3 regions of the Barrientosiimonas humi genome follow, and region 3 is predicted to be linked to each of the others. Evidence: riboswitches for the same ligand, from Rfam matches in the RefSeq annotation. Region 3 holds a riboswitch; each other region holds the start of a gene.
What was found. Region 3 has a riboswitch for S-adenosylmethionine ahead of metX (homoserine O-acetyltransferase MetX). Riboswitches for the same ligand answer to the same signal wherever they lie in the genome.
Positions count from the first base shown of each region.

Region 1 (5,172 bases), 1.6 Mb from region 3:
GCCTGCGGAAGGACGATCCGGAAGAACTGACGACGGCGCGAGAGCCCTAGTGCCGCAGCCGCTTCCAGCTGCCCCTGGTCGACCGAGCCGATGCCTGCGCGGACGATCTCGGCGGAGTAGGCGGCCTGGTGCAGGGTCAGGCCGAGCACGGCCGCGCCCATCGCCCCGATGGCGGTGCTGGAGTCGATGGTGACCAGCTCGGGGCCGAACGGGACGCCGAAGCCCAGGCGCGGGTAGAGGTAGGCGATGTTGAACCAGAACAGCAGCTGGACGATGAGGGGGACCGACCGGAAGACCCAGACATAGGTCCAGGCGGCGCCGCGCAGCACCGGGCTGCCCGACAGGCGCATCGCGGCGAGCACGACGCCGAGGGCGAACCCGAGGACGGTGCCGAGCACGGTCAGCCAGATGGTGATGCCCAGCGCGTTGATGACCGTCCGGGAGAACAGGTAGGACCCGACCGTGCCCCACTCCCACGCGGGGTTGGTCACGAGGCCGTTCACCAGCTGCGCGAGCAGCACGGCCACCACGGCGGTGGCCACCCAGCGCCACGGGTTGCGGCGCGGGACGACGGTCAGGGACGAGCTGCTCGCCGGCGCCTCGGCACGCGGCGGCGGGGCGGCCGCGGCGTCGCGCGCGGGGCCTGCGCGCAAGGTGGACGAGGTTGACATGGGTTCTCCTTCAACGGGATTCGGCTGAGAGCGGCGGGGACCGACTCAGCTGGCGAGGGTCTGCACCGAGGTGACGAGGGGCTTCTCGAAGGCGAGGTGGCCGAGCTCCTCGGGGTCGGCGTGCAGGTCGAACTGGGGGGCGTAGCCGGCGGCGAGGTAGAGCCCCCGCGCCTCGGGCTGGCGGGGCCCGGTGGTGAGGAAGATGCGGTGGTACCCGAGGCGCCGGGCCTGCTCCTCCAGCTCCTGCAGGACACGACGACCGAGGCCTTGCCGGCGGGCGTGGTGGGCGGTCCACATCCGCTTGACCTCGGCGACGCCCGGTTCGCGCCGGCGGATCGCACCGCCCGCGACCACCACGCCGGCGCGCTCCAGCACGACGAACGCACCGTGCGGGGCGTCGAAGTCGGTCACCGGCACCTCGACCAGGCGCTCGTTGACGCTGTCGCGGGCGTAGCGGGTGCCGTACTCCACCTGCAGCTCCTCCAGCAGCGGGCGCAGCACGGGGTCGTCGACGGGCACGACGCGCGCGGTCACCTCGGCCGGCCGGTCGGTCGCGGGGGCAGCAGCCTCCGCCGGCCGCCCCTCGAGGCGGGCGACGAACGCCGAGGCGACGGCGCCCAGGGCGGCGAGCACCTCAGGGGCGAGCACGGCTCCGCCGCCCTCGTGCAGGCGCACCTGCTCGGCGAGGACGAACCGCCCGCCCCCGACGTACGCCGGCTGCAGCGACCGCAGGACCGGCGCCAGCGCGTAGTCACCGACCAGGGCGTGCGCCAGGCTGCCCCCGGTGACCAGCGGCAGGACCGCCTTGCCGGACAGCGCGTCCCGCGGCAGCAGGTCGAGGAACGCCTTGAGGAGACCGGAGAACGACGCGCGGTAGACGGGCGTGCCGACGATGACGGCGTCGGCCCGCTCGATCGCGGCGACCGCGTCGGCCACCGCCGGCGCCGTGGGGTCGGCGCGCAGCAGCGGCTCGGCCGGGAGGTCACGCAGGGCGATGGCCTGCACCTGGTGGCCACGCACCGCGGCGCGCCGGGCGACGTGGTCGACGACGGCGTCGGTGCGCGACGGTGCGGTCGGGCTGCCGGTGATCGTGGCGATGAGTGCCATGTGCGGATTCCCTTTGTTCCGAAGGCGATTCAGGACTTGGGCAGACCGGGCGGGTTGACCAGGGAGCGCGGCACGGCGTCGGCCTGCACGCCCCAGCGGTCGAGCACGGCGCGATAGCTGCCGTCGGCGATCGCTGCGTCGACCGCGGCGGCGAAGGCGGGCGCGAGACCCGACCCCTTCTTGCTCAGCACGCCGATGAGTCCCTGCCGCGACCCGCCGCCGGAGAAGCGGCCGATCTCGACCGTCTGCTTCGCGGTGTCGATGTGGTAGCGCACGTTGGGGCTCGGCCCGACGTAGGCGTCGATCTGGCCCGACTGCAGCGCGAGATAGCGATCAGCCGGGTTCTGGTAGTAGCGGATCGTCGCCCGGGGCCGCCCCGCCTTGACGTTGGCGGCGTTCCAGTCGACCAGGATCTTCTCCTGGTTCGTGCCGGACCCGACGGCGAGCGTGCGCCCCGCGATGTCGGCCCCCGACCGCACCCGCCAGGTGGCGCCCTTCTTGGCCTCGACCGAGATGTCGTCCTTGCGATAGGTGGCGAAGTCGTACTTGGCCTTGCGCTCCTCGGTCACGGTGACGTTGGACAGCACCGCGTCGAAGGTGCCGGCGTCGACCTTGAGGAAGAGGTTCTCCCAGGAGGTGACCGGCTGCTCGACGCGCAGGCCGAGGATCTCGGCGAGCAGCCGCGCGAGGTCGACCTCGACCCCGGTCGGTGTCGTGTTGTCCTCGGCGAGGAAGGCCAGCGGCGGGGTGCCGCCACCGCCCGCGGCGTTGCCGATGACGATGCTGCCGCGCTCGCGCACGGCGGCCGGGAGCCGGGCGGCCGCCGCCGCGTTCTTCGCGCCGGTCACGCGCTGCGCGCCGCTGCTGGAGCCCGCCGCGCGGGTCGCGGCGTTGCCGGGGTCGGCGCACCCGGCGAGGGCGCCCCCGGCGAGCAGGGTCAGGCCGCCGGCGAGCAGGGTGCGGCGGTCGAGAGAAGGGTTGGACGTCACGGAGGGTTCCTTCGGACGGACCGGCGGGCGGGCGTACGCTCGCGGCAGCCGGTGCGGGATCGCCGACCTGTCGGCGGATCCCCTTGCAGGACAGGGACTTTCGGGGTCTACCTGTCAGCGACAGAGGTCGCTTGCCACCTGCAGCAGATCGATGTGGCGACGGCGCACGAGGGCCTGGTTGCCGTTCATCCGTGAGTCTCCTGGATCGCGCTTGCGCGGCCGCTGCTGCGACCGAGCCAGGTCGTCACCCGGAGCACCCCACCGCGTCGGAGGGTTGCTGGCCAGCGAGCCGGGGCTTCGCGCTGACGCTCAAGACCTAACGAGAGATTATGGAATCCATTGCGTGGCGACAAGGAGGCCCCGCGGTCGTCTCGCCTGTCGAGAGCCCCACCACCCGGACAGGACCCCACCCGGCCACGAGACCCACCCCCACCCGGGCATGAAGCCGGGTTACGTGCGTTTGACCTCAATGCATGGGGGTCAAATGCACGTAACCCGGTTTCATGCGGAGTTGCGGGGGTCCGAGGGGCGGGGCGGGGGCGGGGGCGGGTCAGGCTGCGGCGGCGCTGTCGAGCAGCACCTGCTCGATCAGCTGGCGTGCCCACTGCAGCACCTCGGTGTCGCGCAGCGGGCGGCCGCCGACGGCGGCGGTGCGCGGGGCGGGCACCAGGATCTGGTGCATCGCCTCGCGGATGACCGTCCCCTTGTAGAGCCGCTGCAGCCGCAGCGCCTGGCTCTCGCGCAGGTCGACCGGGGAGAACCGCACGTTCTTGCCCTGCACCGCGATGTCGCTGATGCCGGCGCGGCGGGCCACCGTGCGCAGCCGCGCCACCTCGATGAGGTGCTGGGCCGGCTCCGGAGGCGTGCCGTAGCGGTCCTCCAGCTCCTCCACGATCGCGGCGAGCGCCGCCTCGTCCTCGACGGTCGCGAGCTTCTTGTACGCCTCCAGCCGCAGCCGCTCCCCCGGCACGTAGTCGTGCGGCAGGTGGGCGTCGACCGGCAGCTCGATCTTCACCTCCGACGGCGGCTTCTCGGCCGTGCCGTCGGAGCGGAAGTCGGCGACCGCCTCGCCGACCATGCGGACGTACAGGTCGAAGCCGACGCCGGCGATGTGGCCGGACTGCTCACCGCCGAGCAGGTTGCCCGCGCCGCGGATCTCCAGGTCCTTCATCGCGACCTGCATGCCCGCGCCGAGGTCGGTGTGGCTGGCGATCGTCTCGAGCCGGTCGTGCGCGGTCTCGGTGAGCGGCTTGTCGGGCGGGAACAGGAAATAGGCGTACGCCCGCTCGCGGCCGCGCCCGACGCGTCCCCGCAGCTGGTGCAGCTGGGAGAGGCCGAGCACGTCGGAGCGCTCGACGATGAGGGTGTTGGCGTTGGAGATGTCCAGGCCGGTCTCGACGATCGTGGTGCAGACCAGCACGTCGGAGCGGCGCTCCCAGAAGTCGACGACGACCTCCTCGAGCCGCTGCTCGCTCATCTTCCCGTGCGCTGTGGTGATGCGGGCCTCGGGCACCAGCTCGCGCAGCCGGGCCGCGGCCTTCTCGATCGACTGCACCTTGTTGTGCACGAAGAAGACCTGTCCCTCGCGCATCAGCTCACGCCGGATCGCCGCGGTGATCTGCTTCTCGTCGTACCCGCCGACGAAGGTCAGGACCGGGTGCCGCTCCTCGGGCGGCGTTGCGAGAGTAGACATCTCGCGGATGCCGGTGACCGCCATCTCGAGCGTGCGCGGGATCGGCGTGGCCGACATGGCGAGCACGTCGACGGCCGTGCGCAGCTGCTTGAGCTGCTCCTTGTGCTCGACGCCGAAGCGCTGCTCCTCGTCGACCACGACCAGGCCGAGGTCCTTGAACCTGATCTCGTTCGACAGCAGCCGGTGGGTGCCGATCACCAGGTCGACCGACCCGTCGGCCAGCCCCGCGATGACCTCGCGCGCCTCCTTGTCGGACTGGAAGCGCGACAGCGAGCGCACCGTCACCGGGAAGCCGGCGTAGCGCTCGGAGAAGGTCTGCTGGTGCTGCTTGACCAGCAGGGTCGTCGGCACGAGCACCGCGACCTGCTTGCCGTCCTGGATCGCCTTGAACGCCGCGCGCACCGCGATCTCGGTCTTGCCGTAACCCACGTCGCCGCAGATCAGCCGGTCCATCGGCACCGACTTCTCCATGTCGGCCTTGACCTCGTCGATGCTGGAGAGCTGGTCGGGCGTCTCGATGTAGGCGAAGGCGTCCTCCAGCTCGCGCTGCCACGGGGTGTCCGGCGCGAACGCGTGACCGGGCGAGGCCATCCGCGCGGAGTACAGCTGGATCAGCTGCCCCGCGATCTGGCGCACGTGCCGGCGGGCGCGCGACTTGGTCTTTTGCCAGTCCGACCCGCCCAGCTTGTTGAGCGTGGGCAGCTCGCCACCG
Region 1 is NZ_VFOK01000001.1:2,577,714-2,582,885, forward strand. It holds gene FB554_RS12100 (amino acid ABC transporter permease) at 1-671, opposite strand, end outside; gene ssuE (NADPH-dependent FMN reductase) at 717-1,778, opposite strand; gene FB554_RS12110 (transporter substrate-binding domain-containing protein) at 1,808-2,767, opposite strand; SAM riboswitch class IV at 2,970-3,084, opposite strand; gene mfd (transcription-repair coupling factor) at 3,318-5,172, opposite strand, start outside.
Region 1: linked by a shared signal. The riboswitch ahead of FB554_RS12110 (transporter substrate-binding domain-containing protein) and the one ahead of metX (homoserine O-acetyltransferase MetX) in region 3 are both predicted to bind S-adenosylmethionine.

Region 2 (5,172 bases), 680 kb from region 3:
GCAGCACCAGCAGGCTCGCGGGCACGTCGGCGCCGACCAGGGTCGGCGAGAACGGCACGACGGCCATCGCGAGGAGGTACGCCACCAGCGCCACCGCGGGCGCGGCCCGGAAGACCCATCGGTCGGCGGCCGCCGGGACGATGTCCTCCTTCTGCGTGAACTTCACGCCGTCGGCGATCAGCTGGGCCCAGCCGTGGAACCCGCCGGCGTGCATCGGGCCGAGGCGGCCCTGCATGTGGGCCATCACCTTGTGCTCGGTCTGGCCGACGAGCAGCGGCAGCACCAGGAAGGCCACGAGCACGAGCGCGGCGCGCACGCCGGCCTCGAGCCAGGTCATCTCCATCACCGCGGCCCCCACGAGGAGTCGGGCACGCCGGGCGGCAGGTTCTTGCGGCGACCGCGGCGGGGCGCGGGCGAATCGCCTGACTCCCCAGGGTCTTTCGCGCCCGGCCACGGCTTGGAGACGCGCGCGGCGAGCACGAAGTCCTTGCGCAGCGGCCGCCCCTCGAAGCCCTCGGGGAGCAGCAGCGGGCGGATGCCGAGCCGGCTGCCGTCGTCGAAGTCGGTGAACTCCAGGCCGAACATCTCGTGCGTCTCGCGCTCGTGCCAGGCGGCGCCGCGCCACAGCGTCGTGAGGCTGCGCAGCGGCTCGGTCTCCGGCACACGGGTGCGCACCAGCACCGACCGCAGCGCGCCGGGCGTGACGTCGTAGAGGTGGCTCACGACGTCGAGACCTCCCTCGTCACGGTCGGTCTCGTCGACGGCGGTGAGGAAGTCGAAGAACGCGAAGCCCTCGGCGCGCAGCTGCTCGTGGAGGGCGTACCACTCCTGCGGCGGGCAGTCCCGCCGCTCGGCGTCCAGGCTCATGACGGGTCGCCCTGCGGCGGCTCGGCCGGCTGGTCCCGGCGCACGAGCGGGCGGGTGACCGCGCCGGCGAAGCGGCGCCGGTCGGCGTACGACCGGGTGGTCAGGCGCTCCTCGGCGATCTGCTGCTGCAGCACGAGGATGCCGTGCAGCAGCGCCTCGGGGCGGGGCGGGCAGCCGGGCACGTAGACGTCGACCGGGATCAGCTGGTCGACGCCCTTGGTGACGCAGTAGGAGTCCCAGTAGGGGCCGCCGGAGTTGGAGCAGGCGCCGAAGGAGATGACGTACTTCGGCTCGGGCATCTGGTCGTAGAGCCGGCGCACGGCCGGCGCCATCTTGTCGGTGACCGTGCCGGAGACGACCATCAGGTCGGCCTGGCGCGGGCCGGGGGCGAACGGGATGACGCCGAGCCGGATGAAGTCGTGCCGCGCCATGCTGCCGGCGATGAACTCGATGGCGCAGCAGGCGAGCCCGAAGTTGAAGACCCACAGCGAGTAGCGCCGCCCCCAGTTGAGGATCAGCCGCATCGGCTTGGGCGCGGCGGCCTGGAGCGGGCCGACGCGCGGGGTGGGCAGGTCGACGGTCACGGGGTCCACCTCAGCAGGCCGCGGCGCGCGGCGTGCGCGAGCCCCACGACCAGCACGCCGATGAAGATGCCCATCTCGACCAGGCTCGCGACCCCGAGGTCGGCGTCACGCAGCACCGTCGCCCACGGGAAGAGGTAGACCGCGTCGACCGCGAAAACGACGTAGAGGAAAGCAAATCCGAGGTAGCGCACCTGCGACTGGGACCAGCCCTGACCGACCGGGTCGACGCCGGACTCGTACGTCGTCAGCCGGGCCGGCGTCTGCGACACCGGCGCCAGGAGCCGACGCATCAGCATCGCCGCGCCGAACAGCAGCACTCCGGCGAGCGCGACGACGACGACGACGAGATAGCCGACGAGGGGACCCTTCACGGGACCAGAGCCTAACGAGCCGCTGCCGGTCGGTGAGGGAGGTCACCCCCGCTCGTTTTGACCTCTCCTTATGCGATGCATAACGTGGACGGCGGTCGAGAGACCCAGCGACAAGCCCTGGCTGGCTGGGCGGCAACCCTCACGGATGTGGCGGGGTGCTCCAGGTGAGACCCGGTCCGACAGCCCTGTCGGACAAGCACATTCGCGCCGGCGATTGTGCCGCGGTCGACGATGCCGGACGGGTGAGCCTGCGAGCCCGTGCGGAGGAGGAGACGCGGCAGAAGGTCCTGGCGTGCTGTTTCTCGAGGAGTGCCTCCGACATGTCTTCCCCCTCTTCCGGCGCGGACGCGACGGGCCAGATCCCGCCGCTGCCGCCGTACCCCGGGTCGCGCGGGCGGGGTGTGCGCACGGCGATCACCGCCGGCGGCCTCGTCGTCGCGCTAGCGGCCGGGTTCGGCCTGGGCCGCGCGACCGCGGACGACGGCGGCAGCGCCTCGGCCGACGAGCCGCGCGAGGTCACCATCGGCACCACCGAGGCGAGTGCGGAGTGGTGGCCGCCGCTGCAGCGGCTGGCCCGCGAGAACGGCATCGAGATCAAGCTCGTGTCGTTCTCCGACTACACCCAGCCCAACCCCGCGCTGGCGCAGGGGCAGACCGACCTCAACCTGTTCCAGCACCTGCAGTTCCTCGCGAGCTACAACAGCAACGACAACCAGGACCTCACCCCGATCGGGTCGACCCAGGTCGTGCCGCTGCCGCTGTACTCCAAGAAGCACACGGCGCTGAACCAGATCCCGCAGGGCGGCAAGATCGCCATCCCCAACGACCCCACCAACCAGGCGCGGGCGCTGCTCGTGCTGCAGCAGGCGGGGCTGCTGAGGCTCAAGGGCGGCGGCAACGCGCTGTCGACCCCGGCCGACATCGACCGTGCCGCCTCGAAGGTCACGGTGCAGCCGGTCGACGCCGCGCAGACCGTCGCGTCGCTGCCGTCGGTCGACGGTGCGGTCGTCAACAACAACTTCGCGCTCGACGGCAACCTCGACCCCAAGTCGGCGCTGTTCCAGGACGACCCGAAGAGCAAGGCGGCCGAGCCCTACATCAACGTCGTCGTCGCCCGCGCCGAGGACAAGGACGACCCGACCTACCGCAAGATCGCCCAGCTCTACCACTCCCCCGAGGTCGTCGCCGCGGTGAAGCGGCAGTCCAAGGGCACGTCGGTCGTCGTCGACCGCCCCGCCGACCAGCTCGGCAGCATCCTGACCCGGCTCGAGAAGGACGTGGCGGGGTCATGAGCGAGTCGATCATCAGCCTCGACCGGGTCGGCAAGACCTTCTCGCGGGGCGGGTCGCAGGTGACCGCGCTGGACGAGGTGACCCTGGACGTACGCCGGGGTGAGGTGTTCGCCGTCATCGGCTTCTCCGGTGCCGGCAAGAGCACGCTCGTGCGGCTGATCAACGGGCTGGAGCTGCCGACCAGCGGCACGGTCACCGTGCAGGGCCAGCAGCTGAACTCGTTGCGCCCCAAGCAGATCCGCGCGCTGCGCAGCGACATCGGCATGGTGTTCCAGCAGTTCAACCTGCTGCGCTCGCGCACGGTGTACGGCAACGTCGCCTACCCGCTCGAGGTCGCCGGCTGGAAGCCGGAGCAGATCTATCGGCGGATCACCGAGCTGCTGCACTTCGTCGGGCTGACCGAGCGCGCGTGGGCCTATCCGGAGGAGCTGTCCGGCGGGCAGAAGCAGCGCGTGGGCATCGCCCGGGCGCTCGCCACCAACCCGCCGATCCTGCTGGCCGACGAGTCGACCAGCGCGCTCGACCCGGACACCACGCGCGAGGTGCTCGCGCTGCTGCGCCGCGTCAACGAGGAGCTCGGCATCACCATCGTCGTGATCACCCACGAGATGGAGGTCGTGCGCAGCCTGGCCGACCGGGTGGCGGTGCTGGAGTCGGGGCGCCTGGCCGAGCTCGGCCCGGTGCGCGACATCTTCGCGAACCCGACGGCCGGGGCCACCCGGCGCCTCGTCGGCGCCACGCTCGACGCGGTGCCCGACGCCGACGACCTCGCGCAGCTGCGCGCGCGGCACCGGGGGCGCATCGTCACCGTCACCGTGGCCGCGGGCCGCAGCCTCGGCGCGGTGCTCGGCCGTGCCAGCGAGCAGGGCGTCGAGCTGGAGATCGTGCACGGCGGCCTGACCTCGATGAAGGAGGAGTCGCTCGCGACGTTCACCCTGAGCCTGCGCGGCGAGCCGGACGCGGTGGAGCGGATGGTCGCCGAGCTGCGCGGCATCGGTGCGGTCGAGGAGGCCGGTGACCACGGACGTACGGCGGGCGAGGCGGGCGAACCGCTGCAGGAGGTGTCGGCCTGATGGGGAGCACCGACTGGGCCCAGCTCGGGCCGCTGCTGCAGGAGTCCCTGCTGCAGACGCTGCTGATGGTCGGCGTGACCGTGCTCGTCGGCGGGGCGCTCGGGCTCGCGCTCGGCGTGCTGCTCGTGACCACGCGGCCCGGCGGCATCCTCGCCCACCGCGGGCTGCACACCGTGCTCAACGTGATCGTCAACATCGTGCGCCCGATCCCGTTCATCATCTTCATCACCGCCGTGGGGCCGCTGACCCTGCAGGTGATGGGCACGACCGTCGGCACCCGCGCCGTGCTGTTCCCGCTGGCGCTGGCCGCGACGTTCGGGATCTCGCGCATCGTCGAGCAGAACCTCGTGGCCGTCGACCCCGGCGTGATCGAGGCGGCGCAGGCGATGGGCGCCTCGCCCTGGCGGATCATCCGCACCGTGCTGGTGCCCGAGGCGCTCGGGCCGCTGGTGCTCGGTTACACCTTCGCGCTCGTGGCCGTCGTCGACATGACCGCGATCGCCGGGGCCATCGGTGGCGGCGGACTCGGGCAGTTCGCGATCACGTACGGCTATCAGCGGTTCAACTGGGTCGTCACCGGGGTGGCGGTCGTGGTGATCATCGTGCTGGTGCAGCTGGCGCAGTTCTCCGGCAACGCGTTGTCGCGAAAGGTCATGCGGCGCTAGCGATCTCGGCCGGCGGGTCGGTCAGCCGGCGGTCCAGCCGCCGTCGATGGCGTACGACGAACCGGTGATCATCGAGGCCTCGTCGCTGGCGAGGTAGGCGATCAGCGCGCCCACCTCGGCCGGCTCGATGAGCCGCTTGATCGCCGACTTGGCGAGCATGACGTCGCCGACGACCTGCTCGCGGCTGATGCCGTTCTCCCGCGCCTGGGCGTCGATCTGCCCCTCGACCAGGGCCGTGCGGACGTACGCCGGGTTGATGCAGTTGCTCGTCACCCCGTGCGGGCCGCCCTCGAGCGCCGTGGCCTTGCTGAGGCCTTCGA
Region 2 is NZ_VFOK01000001.1:278,372-283,543, reverse strand. It holds gene FB554_RS01330 (complex I subunit 1/NuoH family protein) at 1-337, opposite strand, end outside; gene FB554_RS01325 (NADH-quinone oxidoreductase subunit C) at 343-867, opposite strand; gene FB554_RS01320 (NADH-quinone oxidoreductase subunit B) at 864-1,391, opposite strand; gene FB554_RS01315 (NADH-quinone oxidoreductase subunit A) at 1,448-1,822, opposite strand; SAM riboswitch class IV at 1,916-2,027, shown strand; gene FB554_RS01310 (MetQ/NlpA family ABC transporter substrate-binding protein) at 2,143-3,114, shown strand; gene FB554_RS01305 (methionine ABC transporter ATP-binding protein) at 3,111-4,187, shown strand; gene FB554_RS01300 (methionine ABC transporter permease) at 4,187-4,852, shown strand; gene FB554_RS01295 (SDR family oxidoreductase) at 4,874-5,172, opposite strand, start outside.
Region 2: linked by a shared signal. The riboswitch ahead of FB554_RS01310 (MetQ/NlpA family ABC transporter substrate-binding protein) and the one ahead of metX (homoserine O-acetyltransferase MetX) in region 3 are both predicted to bind S-adenosylmethionine.

Region 3 (5,172 bases):
CCCGCGTCGGCAAGGCCATCCCGGTCGCCGGCGGCGTGATCGGGGCGGGTCTGGACCTGCTGCTGCTCAACAAGATCGCGGCCAACGCGCGCGAGCAGTTCCCGACCGCCGGCGCCTGAGCGATGGCACCGAGCCGAGGTGTCCCGCGGCGGTCGCGCGCTGCCCAGTGGTCGGCGGTGCGCGAGCTGAGCAACGCCGTACGCCGGGCCAGCGCACCCGGTGCGCCGAGCCTCGCGACCCGCATGTCGGCGGTGCCGCGCATGGTGAAGGCGTCGTTGAACGGTGAGTACGACGGGGTCTCCCCGCTGCGCCTCGCGGCGCTGGCGGGGGCGGCGGCCTACGTCGTCTCGCCGGTCGACCTGCTCCCGGAGGCGGTGCTGTCGGTCGTCGGTCTCGCCGACGACGCGGTGGTGCTCGCCTGGTTCGCGACGGCGCTGGTGCAGGACACCGACGACTTTCTCGCGTGGGAGGCCCGGCGCAAGGGGACGGTGCGCGGCCAGCGGCTGCGCTGACCCGTCGGCGTACGCCGTGCACAGGGGTGCGAGACCGTCACCCGGTTTCCACAGGGGTCGCGTTCCCTCCTGACGGGGCGGTCCGGTCGCAGCACCGTGGGGGCATGACCGAGACCAGATCCGAACCCCGACACGTCTTGCACGGGCTGGGCGAGCTCGTCGCCTACGTCCCCTACCTGCTGGGCTTCCACCCCCGCGAGTCCGTCGTCGTGCTCGGCGGCGGGCCGGACGGTTACGGCCCCAGCGCGAGGTACGACATCGTCGCCCCGCCCGACCAGCGCGCGGAGCTGCTGCGCCAGGTCACGCAGATGATGCAGCGCGCCGGTGTCGCCTGGCACGACGTCGTGGTGTTCTCCGCCGCCCCCGATGTCGCGGCCGTCGCCGACGAGGCGGCCGAGGCGCTGCGGGCGGCGAACCCCGTCAACCACGTCGTGCTGGTGCGCCCCGCCGAGGGCGACCGGCCCGCGCAGTGGTGCATCGACGACTGCCGGTGCGGCGGCCGCTGCCCGCGCGAGGTGTGGCAGGCGGTGCCCGCCGCCGACCGCATCCCCGCCGTCGCCGACCACGTGCTGGGGGAGCGCACGCCCGCGGCCGAGCGCGAGGACCTGGTGCGCTCGCTGCGCCCGGCTCCGCTGCGCCCGGGCGCGGTCGCGCAGTGGGTCCAGACCCGCGTGCTCGGCCCGCACGAGGAGGGCGAGCTCGACGACCTCGACGACCGCTTCGCCGACTGGGCCGAGGCCACGGCCGACGACGACCTGTGCGACGACTGGGACGACGCGTGGGCGGCGGAGTGGGGCGAGCCCGACGACGATCGCGACGATCCCGACCTCGACCCCGACCACGTCGGCCCCGCCGGTGGGGAAGCGCTGCTCGACGCGCTCGAGCGGTCGGCGCAGGCGGCGAGACGGCTCGCCTGCCCCAACCCGTACGTCTGGGGCGACTACCCCGCGGCGCTCGCCCGGGTGCTCGACCCCTCGCTCGACGCGCCGAGGGTGCGCGACCTGCCCGTCGGCGACCTCGGCACGGTGCTGATGACGCTGCGCGAGCGGAACCTGCGCGACCACCTGATGGGCTGGCTGGCGATGACGCCGATGACGGTGCCCGGCCTGTTCCCCGACCTCACGCGGGCGATCCGCCGGGCGGGCGCCGTGCCGTTCGACGACCGGGTGCTCACCCCTGCCGAGGTCACCCGCGTCACCGAGCGGCTGCGCGAGCTGGTGCGCTCCGCGCCGGAGCCGATGGTGCCGGCTCCGGCCACGCTGCTGGCGTACTGGTGCTGGACGCACGGCGGGGGAGCGCTCGCGCTGGTCGCGCTCGACCGCGCCCTGGAGGCCGACCCCGACTACCGCATGGCAAGGCTGCTGATGCAGGTCGTGACCCACGGGATGCGGCCGCTCGACCTGTGTCCCACGACGCGAGAGGCGGCGGTCTGACCGCTCGGCCCGGTGCTAGCGTCGGTCGCGTCAAGAGTCTCAGCGACAAGCCCCGGCTGGCTGAGCGGCAACCCTCCACCGCGGTGGGGTGCCCCGGGTGAGGACAAGGTCGGCGACGCCGTCGACAAGCGCGGGGCAGCGACAGGTGCGAGCCCCCTGACCGGGAGCGAGGCCGATGACGCTGCAGGACCGACACCGCCCGCTGACGCGCCCGGCCTACGGCCGCCGCCCGGAGTGCTGGGTCCCGCTCGGTGCGGGCACCAACCCCGACGCGTTCGGGCTGCGCGTGGGTTCGGTGCCGCTGGAGACCGGGGGGCTGCTGCCCGACGTGGTCGTGGCGGTCCAGACCTGGGGCACGCTCGCCCCCGACGGCAGCAACGCGGTCCTGGTCGAGCACGCCCTCACCGGCGACACCCACGTCGTCGGCCCACCCGGTCCGGGGCAGCCGACGGCTGGCTGGTGGCCCGGGCTCGTCGGACCCGGCGCCGCCATCGACACCGACCGCTGGTTCGTCGTGGCCACCAACGTGCTGGGCGGCTGCCGCGGCACCACCGGGCCCGCCACCGAGGCCGCCGACGGGCAGCCGTGGGGCTCGCGGTTCCCCGAGGTCACGATCCGCGACCAGGTCCGGGTCGAGGCGCTGGTCGCCGACCTGCTCGGCATCCCCGCCTGGGCGCTGGTCATCGGCGGCTCGATGGGCGGGATGCGCGCGGCCGAGTGGGTCGCGACCTATCCCGACCGCACCCGCGCCGCCGCCGTCGTCGCCGCGTGCGGCGCCGCGACGGCCGACCAGATCGCCTGGGGCCAGGCGCAGACGCTGGCCATCGAGCAGGACCCCGACTGGCGGGGCGGCGACTACCACCGCAGCGGCGTCTCGCCCGACCAGGGCCTCGGGCTCGCGCGCCGCATCGCCCACACGACCTACCGCAGCGCGCCGGAGCTCGAGGAGCGCTTCGGGCGCTCGCCGCAGCCGGGGGAGGACCCGATGCGCGGCGGGCGGTTCGCGGTCGAGAGCTACCTGGACCACCACGCCCGCAAGCTGTCCGCCCGGTTCGACGCCGGGAGCTACGTCACGCTCACCCGCGCGATGGCGACCCACGACATCGGCCGCGGGCGCGGCGGCATCGCCAAGGTGCTGCGCCGCTACACCGGCGACCTCGTGGTGGCCGGGGTCGACAGCGACCGGCTCTTCCCGCTGGAGCTCTCCCAGCAGCTGGCCGCCGCGCACGGGCGCCGTCCGGCCGCCGTCATCGAGTCGGCGCACGGCCACGACGGGTTCCTCGTCGAGGTCGACCAGGTCGCCGATCTCGTCTCCGGCCAGCTCGCCCGATTGGCCTCCCGCCACCACCGCCGCGTCGGGTAGCGTCAGCCGCACCGGTGGCGCCGACGCCCCGGAGACGCCGCAGCGCAGGAGGCTCGAGATGACCGTGCTCGTGGGATTCGTCCCGACCGCCGAGGGGCGCGCCGCCCTGACCCGCGCCGTCGACGAGGCGCGGCGGATGTCCACCCAGCTCATCGTGCTGGACTCCGGCGGCGGCCAGTCGTCCGAGCTCGACGCCGTCGTCGCCGAGGCCGAGCAGTCCGGCGTGCAGGTCGAGCGCCGCCCCATCGAGCACAAGAAGGACCCGGCCGAAGACATCATCGCGGTCTCCGAGAAGGAGGGCGTCGACCTCATCGTCATCGGGCTGCGCCGGCGCACCCCGGTCGGCAAGCTGATCCTCGGCTCCAACGCCCAGCGCATCCTGCTCGACGCCGCCTGCCCGGTGCTCGCGGTCAAGGCCGACGCCGCCGACTGACCGAGGTGCCGCCGAGGGGCGAGCCGGCACCGGCGTACGTCGGGCTCGGGGGCCGCCCGACCCGCCGCCGGAGACGGTGGAACAACGCCACGGCGTGGGCGGTTGGAAAGAACGTCCCGTGCGTCGTTTTATAATGGTCGTGGAGCGTTCAGGAGATCAGCGTTCATCAGGTCCCCGATCAGGCGAACATTGATCCCAGACCGCGAGGCCCGCTCCACCCCCAACAACTCGGGCGCCGCCGACCGGCGGTGTCTCGTGGTGCCCAGACGGCGCCGCCCCGTGACGGAAGGTTGCTCGTGACTTCAGCGTCGAACCCCCCTGCCGACAGCGACGCCGGCGACGGCCGACGGGCCGTGCCTGCGACGTCGACCAAGCGCACCGTGTCGGCCAAGGCCCCGGCCTCGACGACCAAGAGCACCACCAAGCGTGCGGCGTCCAAGACCGCCAAGGCGACCCCGGCCAAGAGCGCCAAGTCCGCCGCGAAGCCGGTCGACGGCAAGAAGGCCGACACCGCGAAGTCCGCGACCACCAAGACCGCCGCGAAGTCGGCCGCGCCCAAGAGCGCCGCCAAGAAGACCGCCGCGACGAGCAAGACGGCCGCGGCCAAGACCACCGCCAAGAAGGCCGCCAAGAGCTCCCCGGCCAAGGCCGACGAGGCCACCGAGACGACCGAGGTCGTCGAGGAGGTCGAGGTCGCCGAGGGCGAGACCCCCGCGCAGCCGGCCCCCGAGGGCAGCACCGACGAGGCCGGCGGCTTCGTCATCCGCCAGGACGACGACGACGACGCCCCCGCCCAGCAGGTCGTCACCGCCGGTGCCACCACCGACCCGGTCAAGGACTACCTCAAGCAGATCGGCAAGGTCGCCCTGCTCAACGCCGAGCAGGAGGTCGACCTCGCCAAGCGCATCGAGGCCGGTCTGTTCGCCGAGGAGAAGCTCAACTCCGGCGAGAAGATCGAGATGAAGCTCAAGCGCGAGCTGTGGTGGATCGCCCAGGACGGCAAGAAGGCCAAGAACCACCTGCTCGAGGCCAACCTGCGTCTGGTCGTCTCGCTGGCCAAGCGCTACACCGGCCGCGGCATGCTCTTCCTCGACCTGATCCAGGAGGGCAACCTCGGTCTGATCCGCGCGGTCGAGAAGTTCGACTACACCAAGGGCTACAAGTTCTCGACCTACGCCACCTGGTGGATCCGGCAGGCGATCACCCGCGCGATGGCCGACCAGGCCCGCACCATCCGCATCCCGGTGCACATGGTCGAGGTCATCAACAAGCTCGCCCGCGTGCAGCGGCAGATGCTGCAGGACCTCGGCCGCGAGCCCACGCCCGAGGAGCTCGCCAAGGAGCTGGACATGACGCCCGAGAAGGTCGTCGAGGTCCAGAAGTACGGCCGCGAGCCCATCTCCCTGCACACCCCGCTCGGCGAGGACGGCG
Region 3 is NZ_VFOK01000001.1:953,891-959,062, forward strand. It holds gene FB554_RS04495 (EcsC family protein) at 1-119, shown strand, start outside; gene FB554_RS04500 (YkvA family protein) at 177-512, shown strand; gene FB554_RS04505 (DUF4192 domain-containing protein) at 617-1,945, shown strand; SAM riboswitch class IV at 1,974-2,082, shown strand; gene metX (homoserine O-acetyltransferase MetX) at 2,121-3,308, shown strand; gene FB554_RS04515 (universal stress protein) at 3,367-3,741, shown strand; gene FB554_RS04520 (RNA polymerase sigma factor) at 3,990-5,172, shown strand, end outside.